4 regions of the Kitasatospora sp. NPDC059146 genome follow, and region 1 is predicted to be linked to each of the others. Evidence: riboswitches for the same ligand, from Rfam matches in the RefSeq annotation. Region 1 holds a riboswitch; each other region holds the start of a gene.
The links. Region 1 has a riboswitch for cobalamin ahead of ACFXPX_RS11825 (peptidase). Riboswitches for the same ligand answer to the same signal wherever they lie in the genome.
Positions count from the first base shown of each region.

Region 1 (4,136 bases):
CCTGGCCCCACAAGTGGTGCGCGACCCTCACCCACCGGATTCCGGTCACCGCCGGCGGCGGCCGCACCACCGGCGACGTCCAGCTCGCCCACTGGATGGGCAGCCTGACTGGTTTCTTTCTTGATCATTTCAGGTAGGATCCCTGGCGCTGATGACTGGTCTTCGTCATCACCAGAGCCACCGGGGGATGGCCCCAGAAATGGATGTAGTCGCTATGAGAGCACGCGCACTGGCACGTGTCGCTGCGGGCGTGACGTTGTCACTGTCCGTGGTCGTCGGCCTCAGCGGAACGGCCGAGGCCTCCACCACCGCCCCTTACGTGCAGAAGGGGTCGCACGGACCCGCGGTTTCGTGTGTTCAGGCCTTCCTGAACGGTGTCGGCCTCGGCCACAGGATCGCCGTGGACGGCGACTTCGGGCCGGATACGGAGGGCATGGTCGAGGACTTCCAGCGCGCGTACGGCAACGGCCTCAGCAGGGACGGCATCGTCGGGCCCAAGACCGGTACCGCCCTGTGGAATTCGTACTGGCAGATCAATCCGCAGGGCGGCTTGCAGTACTGCTACGACTACATCCCGACGAACTCGTAGCCTCGCTGATGATGCCGGACGGCCCCGGCGCTCCTGCGCAGCGGAGATCCCGTTCCAGCACCGCACCCGCCAGAGCCCGACGTACCGCGCTCACGCCCCCGACGTCGACAACCCGGCGTCCGGCGCTGATGATCGGCCCTTCGGACCGTGAACCACTCCTTGCCCTCGGCGGAGCTGTACGCCAGGACGATGATGCCCGCGATCGATGCCGGCCAGCGAGATGATCGAGCCGCGGGAGAGCAGCTGGATCACCCCGGTGGCGATCGTGAGCCACTCGATCACCAGCACCGTCTTCCGGGTCCGCCGAGACCGTCGCGGCGATGTCCACCCCGGCGGCGGTCATGCTCAAGGAGAGCGTCAACCGCTCCTTCGAGACGACGCTCGCCGAGGGCGTCCGCTTCGAACGCCGGCTGTTCCACTCGGTGTTCGCCACGGCGGACCAGAAGGAGGGCATGGCCGCCTTCGCCGAGAAGCGGGCGCCGAAGTTCGAGCACCGCTGACGGTCCGCGCGTGCGCAGCCCCCTCGCCCGGGGCGGCGCACGCCGGTCAGCCCTCCGACCGCCGCAGCAGGTAGGTGTCCATGATCCAGCCCTTGCGCTCGCGTGCCGACTCGCGCAGCTCGCGGATCCGTGGGGCGGCTTCGGTCAACGGCCCGGCGACCAGGATCTCGTCGGGAGTGCCGAGGTAAGCGCCGTAGTGGATCTCCAGTCCCTGGGGGTCGAGGCCGGTGAAGGCGGCCCGGCCGTCGAGCATCACCACCACGTCGTCCACCCCCTCGGGGAACCCCTCGGCCAGGCGGCGGCCGGTGGTGATCTGCACCGGGCGGCCGACCCGGGTCAGGGTGGTGCGGTGGGCGGCGGCGAGCGCGGAGACACTGCTGATGCCTGGGACCACCTCGTAGTCGAACGCGACCGCGCCGCGGGCCCGTACGTCCTCCACCACCGCGATGACGCTGTCGTAGAGGCTCGGATCCCCCCAGACCAGGAAGGCACCCGTCTCGCCCTCGCCGAGGTGCTCGGCGGCCAGCCGCTCGACCAGGTCGGCGCGCCGGAGGCGCCAGTCGTCCACGGCGGCGGTGTACGCGGGCGTGGTGCGGTCCCGCTCCGCGTCCGGTGCCTCGACCACCCGGTGCCCGGGCCGGCCGTGCTCGGTCAGCATCCGGCGCCGCAGGTGGATCAGGTCCTGTCGTTCCTCGCTCTTGTCGAGGATGAAGAACACGTCCGTGCGACCGATCGCCCGGACCGCTTGCAGGGTGAGGTGGTCGGGGTCGCCCGCGCCGATGCCGATGACGAAGATGTGCCGCATGGGAGCCATTCTGCCGTCCCTGAGGACCTGGCCAGGACGGCGGGGAGAGGAGCGCGCGTCGCGACGGCGGGTGCCGGGCACCGTGGTGTCGCGCTCGAACCCTTGACCGGATCTTTTCCGTGTCGCCATGATGGGCCGTCAAGTTGTGACTCCGCCCTCGGGGGAAGTCCGGTTCGAGTCCGGCGCTGACCCGCAACGGTAGGCCTCCGACCCCGCGTCGGTGGCGAGCCCGAGTACCCGTCGGCGGAGGTGTGTCGTCCACTCCTCCCGTCGTGGTCTGCGGGCCGGAGCTCAGAGGGCTGCCCGGTGCGTTGCCGAGGCCCTCCGGGCGCCTGCGTGCGGGCCCGGAAAGGCCTCCATGCCCGCGCTCCGCCGCACCCTCGGTCTGCTCGCGATACCCGCCCTCGCCCTTGCCGCCGCGCTCCCGGCGGCCACCGCCGCGAGTGCCGCGCCCGCCGCCCCGACCTCGTCCGGGACGTTCCGCCCCGACGCCGCCGCGGGCGGCTGGCTGGCCCGCCAGCTCGTCGGCGGCGACCACTTCGAGTCCGTCTTCAACGGGACCGCCTACCCCGACCAGGGCCTGACCATCGACGCCGTGCTGGCCTTCGCGGCCTCGCGCAGCTCCGACGACGCCGCCGCGAAGGCCACCGCCTGGCTGGCGAAGCCCGAGGTCATCAGCGGCTACCTCGGCGATGGCACCACCGAGGCCTATGCGGGCGCGACCGCCAAGCTGCTGCTCGCCGTCGAGGTCCGCGGCGGGGACCCGACCGCCTTCGGCGGCGTCGACCTGCCGGCCCGGCTGCGCTCGCTGCAGACCGCCGGAGGCCGCTTCTCCGACCGCTCCCAGTGGGGCGACTACAGCAACGCCTTCGGCCAGTCCCTCGCCCTGATCGCCCTGCACCGCACGCCCGGTGACGCCCCGGCGGCGGCCGTCGACTTCCTGGCGAACAGCCAGTGCGCGGACGGCGGCTTCCCGGTCTCCTTCGGCCAGGCCGCCTGCACCAGCGACCCCGACGCCACCGCGCTCGCCGTCCAGGCCCTCGCCGCCACCGGTCGCGCCGCCAAGGCGAACACGGGACTCGGCTGGCTCACCGCCCACCAGAACGGCGACGGCGGGTTCGCGGCCGCCGGGGCGACCGCCTCCAACGCCAACACCACCGGCCTGGCCACCCAGGCGCTGTTCTCCGGCGGGCGCCTGGCCGCCGGCTTCAAGGGCTGGAGCCGGCTGGTCAAGTTCCAGCAGGACTGCTCCGCGGACCCGGCGGTCCGCGGCGCCGTCGCCTACGACGCGAGCGGTTTCAACGCGGGCAACGGAGCCCGGGCCACGGCACAGGCCGTCCTCGGCCTCGCGGGCACCCCGCTGGCCACGCTGTCCGCCGCCGGTGCACGCCCCGGCGCCCCGACCCTCGCCTGCCCGGCCACGGTTACGGACACGGCCACGGCCACGCCCACGGCCGTGCGCTGAACGAGCCTGACTCCAGGAGGATTTCACCGATGACCGACACCTTCACCGCGGTCCGCCCGGCCCGCCGTGCCCGCCCGGCCCGCCGTACGCTCGGGTCGATCGCCGCTGCGGCGGCCCTCACGGCCGGCCTGCTCGGCGTCTCCGCCGTCCAGGCCCCGCAGGCGCGGGCGGACGCCTGCACCGGCACCACCGGGGTCACCGTCGTGGTCGACTTCACCGCCGTCGGCGGCGGCGTCCAGACCGGCTGTGCGCCCGGCGACCCGGCCAGCGGCCTGGCCGCGCTGACCGGGGCCGGTTTCTCGTACTCCTTCCACCCGCGCTTCCCGGGCTTCGTCTGCACGATCAACGCCCTGCCGACGACCTGCACCAACCCGACCGGCAGCGCCTACTGGTCGTACTGGCACGCCCAGCACGGCGGCCCCTGGTCGTACAGCAACCTGGGCGCGGGCAGCTACAACCCGGCACCCGGCGACGTCGAGGGCTGGTCCTTCGGCGCCGGTGCCCAGCCGGGCATCACCGCGTCCTGAACCGCGTCCTGAACCGCGGACGCCGACCGGTGCCCCGGCTCCTCTCCCGGGAGGGGCCGGGGCACCGGTGACCCCCCCACCGCTGCGCGTCAGCCCCGGTGCCGCACCCGGGTCCTCCCGCTCGGCCACCGCTGACGCCTCATTGACTCTGCTTCGGTCAACGTGGTCTGATGAACCGATTTTTTGCCCTCGGCATTCAGGGGAAGCCGGTCCAACTCCGGCGCTGACCCGCAACCGTGGACCCACCTGA
Region 1 covers NZ_JBHZCY010000020.1:31,058-35,193, forward strand. The annotation lists gene ACFXPX_RS11810 (peptidoglycan-binding protein) at 251-589, shown strand; partial or broken gene ACFXPX_RS11815 (enoyl-CoA hydratase-related protein) at 892-1,089, shown strand; gene cobF (precorrin-6A synthase (deacetylating)) at 1,136-1,894, opposite strand; cobalamin riboswitch at 2,006-2,154, shown strand; gene ACFXPX_RS11825 (peptidase) at 2,253-3,359, shown strand; gene ACFXPX_RS11830 (flagellar hook-length control protein FliK) at 3,389-3,886, shown strand; cobalamin riboswitch at 4,035-4,136, shown strand, end outside.

Region 2 (4,136 bases), on a different contig from region 1:
GACATCTTCGACAACGCCGGCGCGACCAACGTGATCTGGGTCTGGAGCCCCAACATCACCCTCCCCGCGCCCAACACCCGACTCGCGCCGTACTACCCCGGCGACAGCTACGTCGACTGGGCCGGCATGACCGGCTACTTCACCCGCACCGACCCCGACGCCTTCGACGAGCTGTACGGGCCGACGATGGCCGAGATCCGCGCCTTCTGCAAGAAGCCCTTCTTCATCAGCGAGACCGCGGTCGAGCAGGGCAAGCACCAACGCGCGGACACCGACCAGCTGTTCTCCGGGCTGGAGGCGCACGACGACATCGTCGGCTTCATCTGGTTCAACATGGTCAAGCGGGCCGACTGGCGGGTCGAATCCGTCCCGGACACCCTGGCCACCTTCAAGAAGCGCGCGTCCGACCCCCGCTACGGCTTCGACATCCGGAACCCACGATGAGCGCAGACCCCGAATCCTTCCCGACCCTGCCCGGCGGCGCCGGGAAGCCGGCCGCGGACGTACCCGCACCCCGCCCGGCGGGCGGGGCCGAGGCCGGGGCCGGCGCCGTGCCCGTGGCCCATGCGATGCCCGCGGCCAGTGCGGTGACCGTCGACAACCCCGACGGCATCGAACTGGCCCCGTACACCATCCCCCAGGTCCCGGCGATCGGCTGGGACCCCGCCTCCAGCCCCCGGCGCCGCTGGATCGCCCGCGGGCTGCTCGGCGCCGTCCTGGCCGTCCAGGCCGCGCTCTCGCTGCGCCTGCTCGCCGCCGCGCACCCCGACGAGGCCGCCGCCATGGTGGCCGGCCGCCAGCAGCTCGCCCACCTGCTGCACGGCGCCCCGGTCACCACCGACCTGCTCGACCGCGTCCCCGGCTCGCCGTGGCTCTACCCACCGCTGGCCGGCGCCGCCGCGAACGCGGACGGCATCTGGGGCACCCGGCTGCTCAGCCTCGGCTTCGGCCTGCTCACCACGGTGCTGCTGTACTCGCTGACCCGGCGGCTGTTCAACGAACGCGTCGCGATCTGCGGCATAGCCGCCTACGCCGTCCTGCAGTCCACCGTCGTGGTCGGCTTCTACGGCGCCCCCGAGTCCCTCGCCGTCCTCCTGGTCGCCCTCGCGGCCTGGCTGACGGTGTTCACCGCCCGGCGTGCCCCGGCCCTGGTGCTGACCGCCGCCGCGGCCACCGCCCTGGCCTGTGCCGTCGCCTACTCGGCGGTCCTGGCCGTCCCCGCCCTGGTGGCCCTGGCCCTTGCCACCGCCAGGCCGCACCGCCGACCCGGCCCCGCCGCCCTGCGCGCCCTGCTGCTGGCTGTCGGAACGCTGGTCCTGCTGCTGCCGTACGGCCTGCTGGGGAAGGTCGTCGGCTGGTCCCCCACGCACGGCAACGCCCCCGGCTCAGCCGGCTCCGTCCTGCTCGGCACCCTCCAGTGGGCCGGCCTGTTCACCCTCCTCGCGGTAGCCGGCACGGTCTCGTACGCGCGGCGCGAGCAGCTGGCCGAGCACGAGTCGCCGGGGAGCGACCGGATCGCCCCCACCCGCGCCCAGCGGGCTCTGCTCGGGGTCGTGCTGACCGCCACCGCGCTGCTGGTCCCCGCCGTTCACCTGTGGGCCGGCACCTCCGGGGCCCTGTTCCGCCACCTCGACTACGGCATGCTGCTCGCCACCCCGATCGCTGGGCTCGGCCTCACCCGGCTGGTCGGGGCCCACTTCCGCCACCCCCAGTTGGGCATCCTGGTCTGGGTCGCGCTGCTGGCCCTCGGCATGGAGCAGTCCGCGCTGCGCTACCAGAACGGGCCCGACTCCGGCCGCCTGCTGGCCGTCCTGCGGGCGCACGCCGTCCCGGAGGGCCACTACCTCACCGAGGTCGACGGGCTCGCCGAGTACTACCTGGGCGCCGTCAGCAGACCCGAGCAGTGGATCTCCGCCCGGGCCGGAACGGACTACCGCGACAGCGCCGGCGTGCAGCACCACGGCGTGGACGGCAGCACGGCGGCGATCCGGGACGGCTGGTTCACCATGGTCGTCCTCGACAGCACCGCGCCGGCGGCCACCGACCGGGCGCTGAGCGCCGCGCTGAACACCGGCGGGCGCTACCGGCTGATCGCTCAGTTCACCTCGCCGACGGGCGATTCGAGCACGTACAAGGTCTATCTGCGGCACTGACAGGCCGGCGAGCCCGTCGGCATCCGCGACACGACAGGCACAACATGTGGTGCCGCCGCAGCTAGTCGGCACTACATGTATGCTCGCTTCTGCTGTCGATGCAGGGGAACCCGGTGGGAATCCGGGACTGCCCCGCAGCGGTGTGCGGGCGGCTCCAGCAGCCGTACCGCGAGTCCGAGTACCTGCCGAACAGCGTGCGCCACGGCCCTCCCGCAGAGGCCGCGCCAAGCACCAGCACCACCCCTCCGGGCCTCGCGGGCGGGCCGGGGAGACACCTCGCGCGACGCTTTTTGCGTTCGCGCCGTGCTCCCCTGCCCAGATCGGCCCGGGTGACCCCGATCACCGCCGCACGATCGCCGCCAGGAGAGAGCGCCTTGACCACCGCTGCCTCAGTCACCCTGCCCGCCCAGGGCTCCGGTACCGCCTTCACCGACCCGACGGTCTCCGACCCCGGCGGTGCTCTCCTGCGGCTGCTCACCGACCGCAGCGCCGACCTCACCGAGGTCGACCCCGGCCATGTCGCCGCCGCCGCGCTGCGCGGCCGCCACGCCGGCTCGGACTTCGCCGAGCTGCGCGGTCTGGCCGTGGACGCCGCCGCGTCGATGATCGCCGAGGACCCCCAGTACTCGAAGCTGGCCGCCCGCCTGCTCGCCCTGGAGATCGTCGACGAGGCGAACAGCCAGGGCTCGACCTCCTTCTCCGCCTCGATCGCCGTCGGCCACGCCGAGGGCCTGATCGGCGACACCACCGCGGCCTTCGTCGCCAAGCACGCCGACGCCCTGAACGCGCTCGTCGACACCAAGGGCGACGACCGCTTCGAGTACTTCGGCCTGCGCACCGTCCAGTCCCGCTACCTGCTGCGCCACCCGATCACCCGCAAGGTGATCGAGACCCCGCAGCACTTCCTGCTCCGCGTCGCCTGCGGCCTGGCGGTCGGCGACTCCGAGCAGTCGGTGCGCGAGGTGTCCGAGCTGTACGGCCTGATGAGCCGCCTGGAGTACCTGACCTCCTCGCCGACGCTCTTCAACTCCGGCACCCGGCACCCGCAGATGTCCAGCTGCTACCTGCTGGACTCGCCGCTGGACAACCTGGACTCGATCTACAACCGCTACGCGCAGATCGCCCGCCTCTCCAAGCACGCCGGCGGCATCGGCCTGTCCTACTCGCGCATCCGCTCGCGCGGCAGCCTGATCCGCGGCACCAACGGCAAGTCCAACGGCATCGTCCCGTTCCTGCGCACCCTCGACTCCTCGGTCGCCGCCGTCAACCAGGGCGGCCGCCGCAAGGGCGCGGCCTGCGTCTACCTGGAGACCTGGCACGCCGACATCGAGGAATTCCTGGAGCTCCGCGACAACACCGGTGAGGAGGCGCGCCGCACGCACAACCTCAACCTGGCCCACTGGATCCCGGACGAGTTCATGCGCCGCGTGAACGCCAACGCCGACTGGTCGCTGTTCTCCCCCGCCGACGTCCCCGAGCTGGTCGACCTGTGGGGCGCCGACTTCGACGAGGCCTACCTCAAGGCCGAGCTGGCCGGCAAGGCCGTCCGCACCATCCCGGCGCAGACCCTCTACGCCCGCATGATGCGCACCCTCGCGCAGACCGGCAACGGCTGGATGACCTTCAAGGACGCCTCCAACCGCGCCGCCAACCAGACCGCGCTGCCCGGCCGCACGGTGCACTCCTCCAACCTGTGCACCGAGATCCTGGAGGTCACGGACGACTCCGAGACCGCCGTCTGCAACCTGGGCTCGGTCAACCTCGGCGCGCACGTGGCCGAGGGCGCGTCCGTCGAGGACCTGCTCGGCGCCATGGACTGGGAGCGCCTCGACGCCACCGTCCGCACCGCCGTGACCTTCCTCGACCGCGTGGTGGACATCAACTTCTACCCGACCACCGAGGCCGGCACCTCCAACTCCCGCTGGCGGCCGGTCGGCCTCGGCGTGATGGGCCTCCAGGACGTCTTCTTCAAGCTGCGGATCG
Region 2 covers NZ_JBHZCY010000051.1:25,527-29,662, forward strand. The annotation lists gene ACFXPX_RS22065 (glycoside hydrolase family 26 protein) at 1-444, shown strand, start outside; gene ACFXPX_RS22070 (glycosyltransferase family 39 protein) at 441-2,153, shown strand; cobalamin riboswitch at 2,226-2,358, shown strand; gene ACFXPX_RS22075 (ribonucleoside-diphosphate reductase subunit alpha) at 2,552-4,136, shown strand, end outside.
Region 2: linked by a shared signal. The riboswitch ahead of ACFXPX_RS22075 (ribonucleoside-diphosphate reductase subunit alpha) and the one ahead of ACFXPX_RS11825 (peptidase) in region 1 are both predicted to bind cobalamin.

Region 3 (4,136 bases), on a different contig from region 1:
CCGGGCAAGGTCCACTTCCCCCATGGATCACGCCATTCACCCACCGAAAGAAGCAGGATGATTGTCGTTCCATCACATTCGAACGTCGTCAAGAAAGCGTTTGGCATGGACACTCCTGTTGCCACAGTTCACTTCTGTGTCCCAACTACTGTTCCGGCCGATCCGGCCGAAAGACGTTCCGTCCGCGATCCACCTGCGGAAACGTGAATTTCCCCGCCATTGGCCGGATCTGACGATGCGACTGGACACTCCCGGCGGCCAGCGGTCCCAATGGAGTCACGCCATCCACAGGCTTCGGCCTCGATGCAGAGGAGAGAACCATGGCCAAGAACATCCAGCTGCCCAAGCGCTACACCCCGCCCACGGCCGCCAAGGTCGGCGACTTCAGCAAGGACACGGACGGCACCATCTACACCAAGAAGGACGCCACGACCCTGGGTTTCAAGAAGCCGCGCTGACCTCGGCCTAGCTGACCCGGACTCGATCGCCACAGCCCGCCGGCCCCGCCGGCGGGCTGTTCCGCGTCCACGGACGCCGGTGTCCGCGGGCGTTCGCATCCCAACACACCGGGAATTGAACCACCGAAGGCCGTCCGCACGTTGGAATAGCGGAACTCCCGGTGAATCCCGGGGGAATGGCCGAAGTTCCCGACCGTAATCCGGTCCGGGAACTTCGACGTGTACCGACCTACGGTCGCACCGCCCCCACCGTCGCCGCCGGTCCCGCTCCTGCCCCCACCCCGCCCCTGGCGGCGCGACAAGGCCTTGGTATGAGCACGGCAAAGGGTTCCCCGCCCCGCGTCCACCATCTGGACGGACGGACGGCCGAGTTGATGTGGTGTCCGGGCTCAACCCGCGGGCCGGCCGGTCCGCAGGCCTGTACGGACGAACCTCCCACACCCTCACACCCGGGAGCAGACACATGCGCACCCCCCTCAAGGCCGCCGCCCACACCCTCACGGCGCTGGCCCTGGCCGCCTTCGGCACCACCGCCCTGGCCGCCGGCGCCGAGGCCCAACCCGCCCCGGCCGCCGCCCACTTCGGGGCCAAGCCGCTCCACCCCGGCACCACCGCCAAGAGCCCGACCGCGACGTCCGGCAACACCCTGTCGGTCCGCTCCGCCGCGACCCAGGGCGTGGTCTCCCCCACCCCCAAGGTGTACCTGGTGTTCTGGGGCTCGCAGTGGTCCTCCGACCCGGCCGGGGTCGCCCCCGACATGCAGAACATGTTCAAGGGCCTCTACGGCAGCCAGGACACCTGGGGCACCATCCTCAGCCAGTACTGCGAGGGCGTCGCCAGGGGCACCACCACCTGCGGCACCAAGGGCACCCACGTCCAGCACCCGGCCTCCTCCCCGCTGGCCGGCGTCTGGTTCGACAACGCCGCCGCCACCCCGGCCAACGCCACCGCCGCCCAGATCGCCGCCGAGGCGGGCAAGGCCGCCGCCCACTTCGGCAACACCACCCAGGCGCCCAACCTCAACGCCCAGTACGTGGTGGTCTCCCCCACCGGCACCCACCCGGACGGCTTCCCCAACTCCGGCTTCTGCGCCTGGCACGACAAGACCAGCAGCTCCTACGGCACCCTGGCCTACACCAACCTGCCGTACATCCCGGACAACGGGGCGGGCGCCTGCACCACCTTCACCGACGGGCGGCTGCTCTCCGGCATCGAGTCCACCGAGACCCACGAGTACGCGGAGACGGTCACCGACTTCTGGCCCAGCATCGGCTGGAACGGCGGCGGCGGTGAGATCGGCGACGAGTGCGAGAACCTCGACGCCTACGTCACCCTGAGCACCGGCACCTTCGACCTCCAGGGCCTGTGGTCCAACAGCACCAACAAGTGCGTGACGCACGGCTGACGACCGCCCGCTCCGAGGAACCCGGCCCGCCGCGCCCCCCGCGCGGCGGGCCGTCGCTGTCGGGCCGTCACCCTGAGCCGGACTCCGCCGCCCTGACCACGCCTGATACCGTGCGATCGCCGTGGTGTTCGGGAAACCGGTCTGAGTCCGGTGCGGCCCTCGCCACTGTTGCCGCGGAGTTCCGCGGCCCTCGCTGACCGGCTCGCCCAGCGGTCAGGGCCACTGGGCGGGCTCGAAGGAGCCGCCCGGGAAGGTCGGCCGCGGCACGTCGATGCGGAAGCCAGGAGACCGGCCACGGCACGACATGTTCCACGAGGGTTTTGGAGAACACGTGCCCAGCGGTCAGCCGCGTCCGTTCCGATCCATCTGCTCCGTACATCCCATACGTCCCACAAGTCCGATACGTGTCGGCCGGGCGGTCGCCGCCGTCCTGTTCCTCGGCACGCTCGGCGCCTGCACGGGCGCCCCCGCGCCCGCCGCGTCCGGCGGGACGTCCTCAGGTGCCGCGCCGGTCAGCGTGGAGAACTGCGGGACCACCGTGACGGTCGGCACGCCGCCCGAGCGGCTGGTGACGCTGAACGAGGGGGCCACCGAGGTGGCGCTGGCCCTCGGCCTGGAGTCCCGCATGGCCGGTACCGCCTACCTCGACGATGCCGTCCCGGAGAAGTGGAAGGCGGCCTACGACTCCGTCCCGGTGCTCTCCGCGAAGTACCCGACGAAGGAGAAGCTCCTCACCGCCCGCCCCGACTTCCTGTACGCCTCTTACGCCAGCGCGTTCACCGACAAGGTCGCGGGCACCCGGGAGGACCTGCGCGGCCAGGGCGTAGCGTCGTACCTGTCCCCGTTCGGCTGCTCGGACAAGAGCCAGGTGCCGCCGACGACGTGGCAGGCCGCGTGGGGCGAACTGCACGACGTCGCCCAGGTCTTCGGCGTACCGGAGCGGGCCGCCGCGATCCAGCACCAGCAGGAGCAGCAGCTCGCCGGGTTCACGGCGACGGCCGCGGGCAAGGACCTGAAGGTCCTGTGGTACGACTCGGACACCAAGTCGCCGTTCGTCGGCGCCGGCCACGGCGGCCCCCAGCTGGTGCTCGACGCCGTGGGCGCCCGCAACGTCTTCGCGGACCTGCCCGGCGGCTGGCAGAACGTGAGCTGGGAGAAGGTCGTCGCGGCCGACCCGGACGCCATCGTGCTCGCGGACGCCGGCTGGGACACCGCCCAGTCCAAGATCGACTACCTGGAGCACGACCCGGTGCTGAGCAAGCTCGGCGCCGTGCGGCGCAAGGCCTTCGTGGTGGTGCCGTTCTCGGAGTCGACTCCCGGCGTGCGGCTCGCCGACGGCGCCGCCCGGGTCTCGGCGGGGCTGAGCGCGCTGCGCCCGGCTTCATGACCACGGCACCCCACCCCGTCGCGCGGCCCGCCGGTCCGGGCCGCGCGACGGCGGCCCTGGCCGTCGGTGCGGCCCTGCTGCTGGCCACCGTGCTCCTCGGCCTGGCCGTCGGCTCGCACCACGAGCCGCTCCCGACCGTGATCGAGGTCGTGGCGCGCCGGCTCGGACTCGCCGACCCGCAGGTCACCCTGCTGGACGACCGGATCGTCTGGCAGCTGCGGCTGCCCCGGGTCCTGGGAGCGGCCGCCACCGGCGCCGGACTCGCGGTCTGCGGCGCGGTGCTGCAGACCCTGACCGGCAACGACCTGGCCGATCCCTTCCTGCTCGGGATCTCGGACGGAGCCGCCGCCGGCGCGGTGACCGTGATCGTCCTCGGCGTCGGCGTGACCGGCGCCGTGGGCACCGGCGCGGTGGCGACGGCGGCCTTCGCCGGCGCCCTGCTCGCCGCCGTCGTCGTCCTGGTGCTGGCCGGCGCGCGCACCCGGTCGCTGCCGACCGCCCGGACGGTGCTCGCCGGCATCGCGGTGGGCCAACTGTGCGGGGCGTACACCTCGTTCGTCGTGCTGGTCCTCGGGGACCGCGACGCGGCGCGCGGTGTCATGGAGTGGACGCTGGGCTCGGTCGCCGGCGTGCGGTGGCCCACCGCCGTCTTCCTGACCGCGGTCGCCCTGATCGGCGTCACGGTGCTGGCCTCCTCGGCCCGCGACCTGGACGCCTTCGCCTTCGGCGAGACCTCCGCCCGCTCCCTCGGCGTCCACGTCGAGCGCACCCGGTGGGTCCTCATCGCCACCGCCGCGCTGGTGACGGCCTGCCTGGTCGCCAACACCGGGGTCATCGGGTTCCTCGGCCTGGTCGTCCCGCACGTGGTCCGCCTCGTCTGCGGCCC
Region 3 covers NZ_JBHZCY010000115.1:1,857-5,992, reverse strand. The annotation lists gene ACFXPX_RS34075 (hypothetical protein) at 321-458, shown strand; gene ACFXPX_RS34070 (hypothetical protein) at 922-1,863, shown strand; cobalamin riboswitch at 1,969-2,175, shown strand; gene ACFXPX_RS34065 (ABC transporter substrate-binding protein) at 2,381-3,250, shown strand; gene ACFXPX_RS34060 (FecCD family ABC transporter permease) at 3,247-4,136, shown strand, end outside.
Region 3: linked by a shared signal. The riboswitch ahead of ACFXPX_RS34065 (ABC transporter substrate-binding protein) and the one ahead of ACFXPX_RS11825 (peptidase) in region 1 are both predicted to bind cobalamin.

Region 4 (4,136 bases), on a different contig from region 1:
TGGGCAGCCAGTAGCGCTTGCGCTGGATGTTGGGGTCGAAGCGGCGCGGGGTGCGGCGGTGCGAGTGCGAGATCGCGTTGCCGAAGCCGGGCCGGCGGCCGGTGAGCCGGCAGTGGGCGGACATGGGTGCTCCCTGGCGTCCGGGAATGGGCAGGACGGAGGTCACGTTACACCAGATGAAAATGACATCCATTTCGGTGTACGGTTCCGATCCATCCCCGCGAACCCCGCACCCGGAGGCCCCCGGACCCCGAGGGTCCACGGGCCCGAGACCCCAGGAGGACGCCCGATGGCCCGCAGCGAACTGCGCCCCGTGATCAAGCTCCGCTCCACCGCCGGCACCGGCTACACGTACGTGACCCGCAAGAACCGCCGCAACGACCCGGACCGGATGGTCCTGCGCAAGTACGACCCGGTCGCGGGCCGGCACGTCGACTTCCGCGAAGAGCGCTGACCGCACGAACCCCTCGGAGGAGCCCAGCCATGAAGCCCGGAATCCACCCCGCCTACCGCCCGGTCGTCTTCCGCGACAAGGTCGGCGGCCTCGCCTTCCTCACCCGCTCCACGGTCACCGGTGACCGCACGGTCGAGTGGGAGGACGGCAACACCTACCCGGTGATCGACGTCGAGATCTCCTCGGCGAGCCACCCCTTCTACACCGGCCAGTCCCGGGTGCTCGACACCGCCGGCCGGGTCGAGCAGTTCCGCCGCCGCTACGGCGACCGGCACTGACGGCGGAACGCGAACGGCGCCTCCCCGGCTCGGGGAGGCGCCGTTCGCGACGCGCGGGCACTGCCGCCACCGCTACTGCTGCTGCGTGGGCGTCCAGCGCTTCTCGACGCCCGCCAGCTTCCAGTACGCGATGGCGATCGCCCACACCACCACGAACAGCCCGGCGATCGCGTAGCCGACGTTGTCCAGCGAGATGTCCGCGATGAACCCGGTCACCGGGTCGGTCAGGTCGAGCTTCTCGTGCAGCACGCCGACCAGCTCGATGGTGCCGATGATGAAGGCCACCGCGATCGACAGCCCGGTGATGGTCAGGTTGTAGTACACCTTGCGCACCGGGTTGGAGAAGGCCCACTGGTACGCGAAGTTCATGAACGTCCCGTCCAGGGTGTCGAACAGGCTCATCCCGGCCGCGAACAGCAGCGGCAGGCAGACGATCGCGTACCAGGGCAGCCCGGCCGCCGCGCCCGAACCGGCCATCACCATCAGGGTGACCTCGGTCGCGGTGTCGAAGCCCAGGCCCAGCACCATGCCGACCGGGAACATCTGCCCGGGCCGGGTGATCGAGCGGGTCGCCCGGTTCAGGATCCGGGCCATGAAGCCGCGCGAGTCGAGGTGCGCCTCCAGCTCCGACTCGTCGAACTGCCCGGCCCGCATCGAGCGGAACACCTTGAGGATGCCGAGCAGCGCCGCCAGGTTGAGCGCGCCGATCAGGTAGAGGAAGGCGCCGGAGGCCGTGGTGCCGACCAGCCCGAGCCACTTGTGGGTGGCCGAGTCGTCGTCCATCAGCGTGTTCGCCAGCTGGGCGCCGCCCGCCACCAGGGCGGCCATGATGACCACCATCGAGGAGTGGCCGAGCGCGAACCAGAAGCCGACCGAGACCGGCCGCTTGCCGTCCGCCATCAGCTTGCGGGTGGTGTTGTCGATCACCGCGATGTGGTCGGCGTCGAAGGCGTGCCGCATGCCGAGGGTGTAGGCCGTGATGCCCAGGCCCACCCCGAAGACCTGGGTGCCGACGGCGTAGTTGTGCGGCGCGACCAGGAAGACGAGGGTCCCGAAGGCCACCACGTGCATGGCCAGGATCACCCCCATCAACCCGGCGGTCCGGAGGGTGTCCTCGCGCTTCCACCGGAAGGTGGGCAGTACGGAGGGGGCGGGGCCCGCCTCGGCGGGCGCGGCGGTTTCGGGCAGGGTCATCTTCGGATCACGCTCCAGCACCTCGTGGAATGACTTCGTGAGATGCCGTGGCCGGTCTCCTGGCTCACGGGGCTTCCCGACCCGCCTTCCCAGGTGCACGAAGCACCCAGTGGCACGTGGATCCGGACGACTGTCCCCCGATCACAGTGGCGAGGGCCGCTCCGGAATGGGACCTGTTGAGGGTCCGTCACCGGTCTTCCCGAGCACCACGGCGGGGAACACCGTAGGGGCAGGACCACACCCTCGCAAGGTTGCGCACCTGTGCAGGTGTCCAGGATCACAGGTCGTGAGCTGCCAGAATGTCCGCATGCATCTCGTACCGGCCGACCGCGCGGGCCACCGCACCATCGACGGACACCGGGTCTGCGAGGCCATCGCCGCCATCGGGGACACCGCCCACGTCCGGACCTGGGCCGAGCGGTTCTCCCTGCTCTCCGACCCCGGCCGGCTCGCCCTGCTGCTCGCCCTCCACCGGGCCGGCCCGCTCGCCGTCAGCGACCTGGCGGTCGCCACCGGCATGCGCGACCCGGCCGTCTCCCAGGCCCTGCGACTGCTCCGCACGGCGGGCGTGGTCACCGGCGACAAGGACGGACGCGTGGTGCGCTACCGGCTCGTGGACGACGCCCTGCGCCCCCTCCTCGACGAGTGCGCCGCCGCCGACCACGAGGAGCCCGCCGCGGCGGCGGGCTGACCGACACTCGGCAAACCACGCCGGGGGCGCGGCGGGGTGAGTACGATCACGATGTGCCGTCCCACCCCCACGTCTGGCCCGCCGACCGCTGGAACACCCGCCCGGTCAAGGCCCGCGTGCTGGCGGTCGCCCGCACCCTCACCTCGGCGACCCGGGTCCTGGACGTCCTCACCCTGCTCGACCCGGACGGCATCGAGCGGTACTTCACCGTCAACCCCGGCTCCGCCTTCGCCGACCGCGCCCTGGACGAGTACCTCCACGGCCTGCCCGGCTACACCGTGCTGGACTGGGAGGACGCCGTCCGCCACCGCTTCGACCTGGCCGTCGCCTGCGCCGTCCACGCCTCCATGCACCGGCTGGACGCCCGCCTGGTCGTCCTCCCGCACGGTGCCGGCTACAACCGCCTGGTCACCGAGTCCACCGGCGACGCGGTCAGCTCCGCCGGCCTCTCCCGCAACGAACTCACCCACCGCGGAGAGGTGTTCGTCGACGTCCTCGGCCTCTCCCACCCCGAACAGCTGGACCGGCTGCGGGCCTCCTGCCCCGAGGCCCTGGACGTCGCCGAGGTCGTCGGCGACCCGTGCTTCGACCGGATCCTGCGCAGCCGACGCTCCCGCGACGGCTACCGCGCCGCCCTCGGCGCCGTCGACGGCCGCCGACTCGTCGTCGTCGACTCCACCTGGAGCGAGCACTCGTTATTCGGCCGTCACCCCGACCTGCCGCAGCGGCTGGTCCGCCGACTGCCCGCCGACGAGTACGCGGTGGCCGTCGTGCTGCACCCCAACATCTGGAGCCGGCACGACCCGGCGGCCCTGCTCGACGACGCCCGGCGGATGGGCCTGCGCCTCGTCCCGCCCCACCAGGGCTGGCAGGCCGCCCTCGTCGCCGCCGACGTCATGATCGGCGACCACGGCTCGGTCTCCTTCTACGGCGCCGCCCTGCGACGGCCCACGATGATCGTCGCCACCGGCGCCGCCGAACTCGACCCGCGGTCCCCCAGCTACGCCTTCGGCCAGGCCGCACCCGTCCTCGACCCCGACGGCGACCTCGCCGCCCAACTCGAACTCGCCCTGGCCCGGACCCCGGACGACCGCACCGACCTGACGGCCATCACCGACCGCTCGCTCGCCCACCGCGGCGAATCCGCCCGACTGCTGCGCCCACTGCTCTACTCCTTCCTCGACGGCCTCGACGAGCCCGCCGGCGAACCCGTCCTGCCGCCCTACCCCAAGCCCGCGCCCCGGCCCGGAGGCGGCGAAGGGCCCAGCGCGTACGACGTCGAGGGCAAGAGCGAGGGGACGGAGGTCAGCCTGCGGCGCTACCCCTTCCACCCCGACGACCACACCCCGCGCGGCTTCCACGCCCTCACCGACGACCACCCGGGCGACGCCCTGCGGTACACCGCCGAAGTCCTCGCCCGCACCGAGGCCCGGGCCGAACGCCCCGCCGTCGAGTGGCTCGCCGACACCGCCCTCGAACTGCCCGGCCTCGCCGTCGCGGTGGCCGCCCTCGGCCCGGC
Region 4 covers NZ_JBHZCY010000055.1:51,732-55,867, forward strand. The annotation lists gene rpmB (50S ribosomal protein L28) at 1-124, opposite strand, end outside; gene rpmG (50S ribosomal protein L33) at 290-454, shown strand; gene ACFXPX_RS23330 (type B 50S ribosomal protein L31) at 484-732, shown strand; gene ACFXPX_RS23335 (HoxN/HupN/NixA family nickel/cobalt transporter) at 805-1,926, opposite strand; cobalamin riboswitch at 1,958-2,152, opposite strand; gene ACFXPX_RS23340 (ArsR/SmtB family transcription factor) at 2,234-2,617, shown strand; gene ACFXPX_RS23345 (hypothetical protein) at 2,671-4,136, shown strand, end outside.
Region 4: linked by a shared signal. The riboswitch ahead of ACFXPX_RS23335 (HoxN/HupN/NixA family nickel/cobalt transporter) and the one ahead of ACFXPX_RS11825 (peptidase) in region 1 are both predicted to bind cobalamin.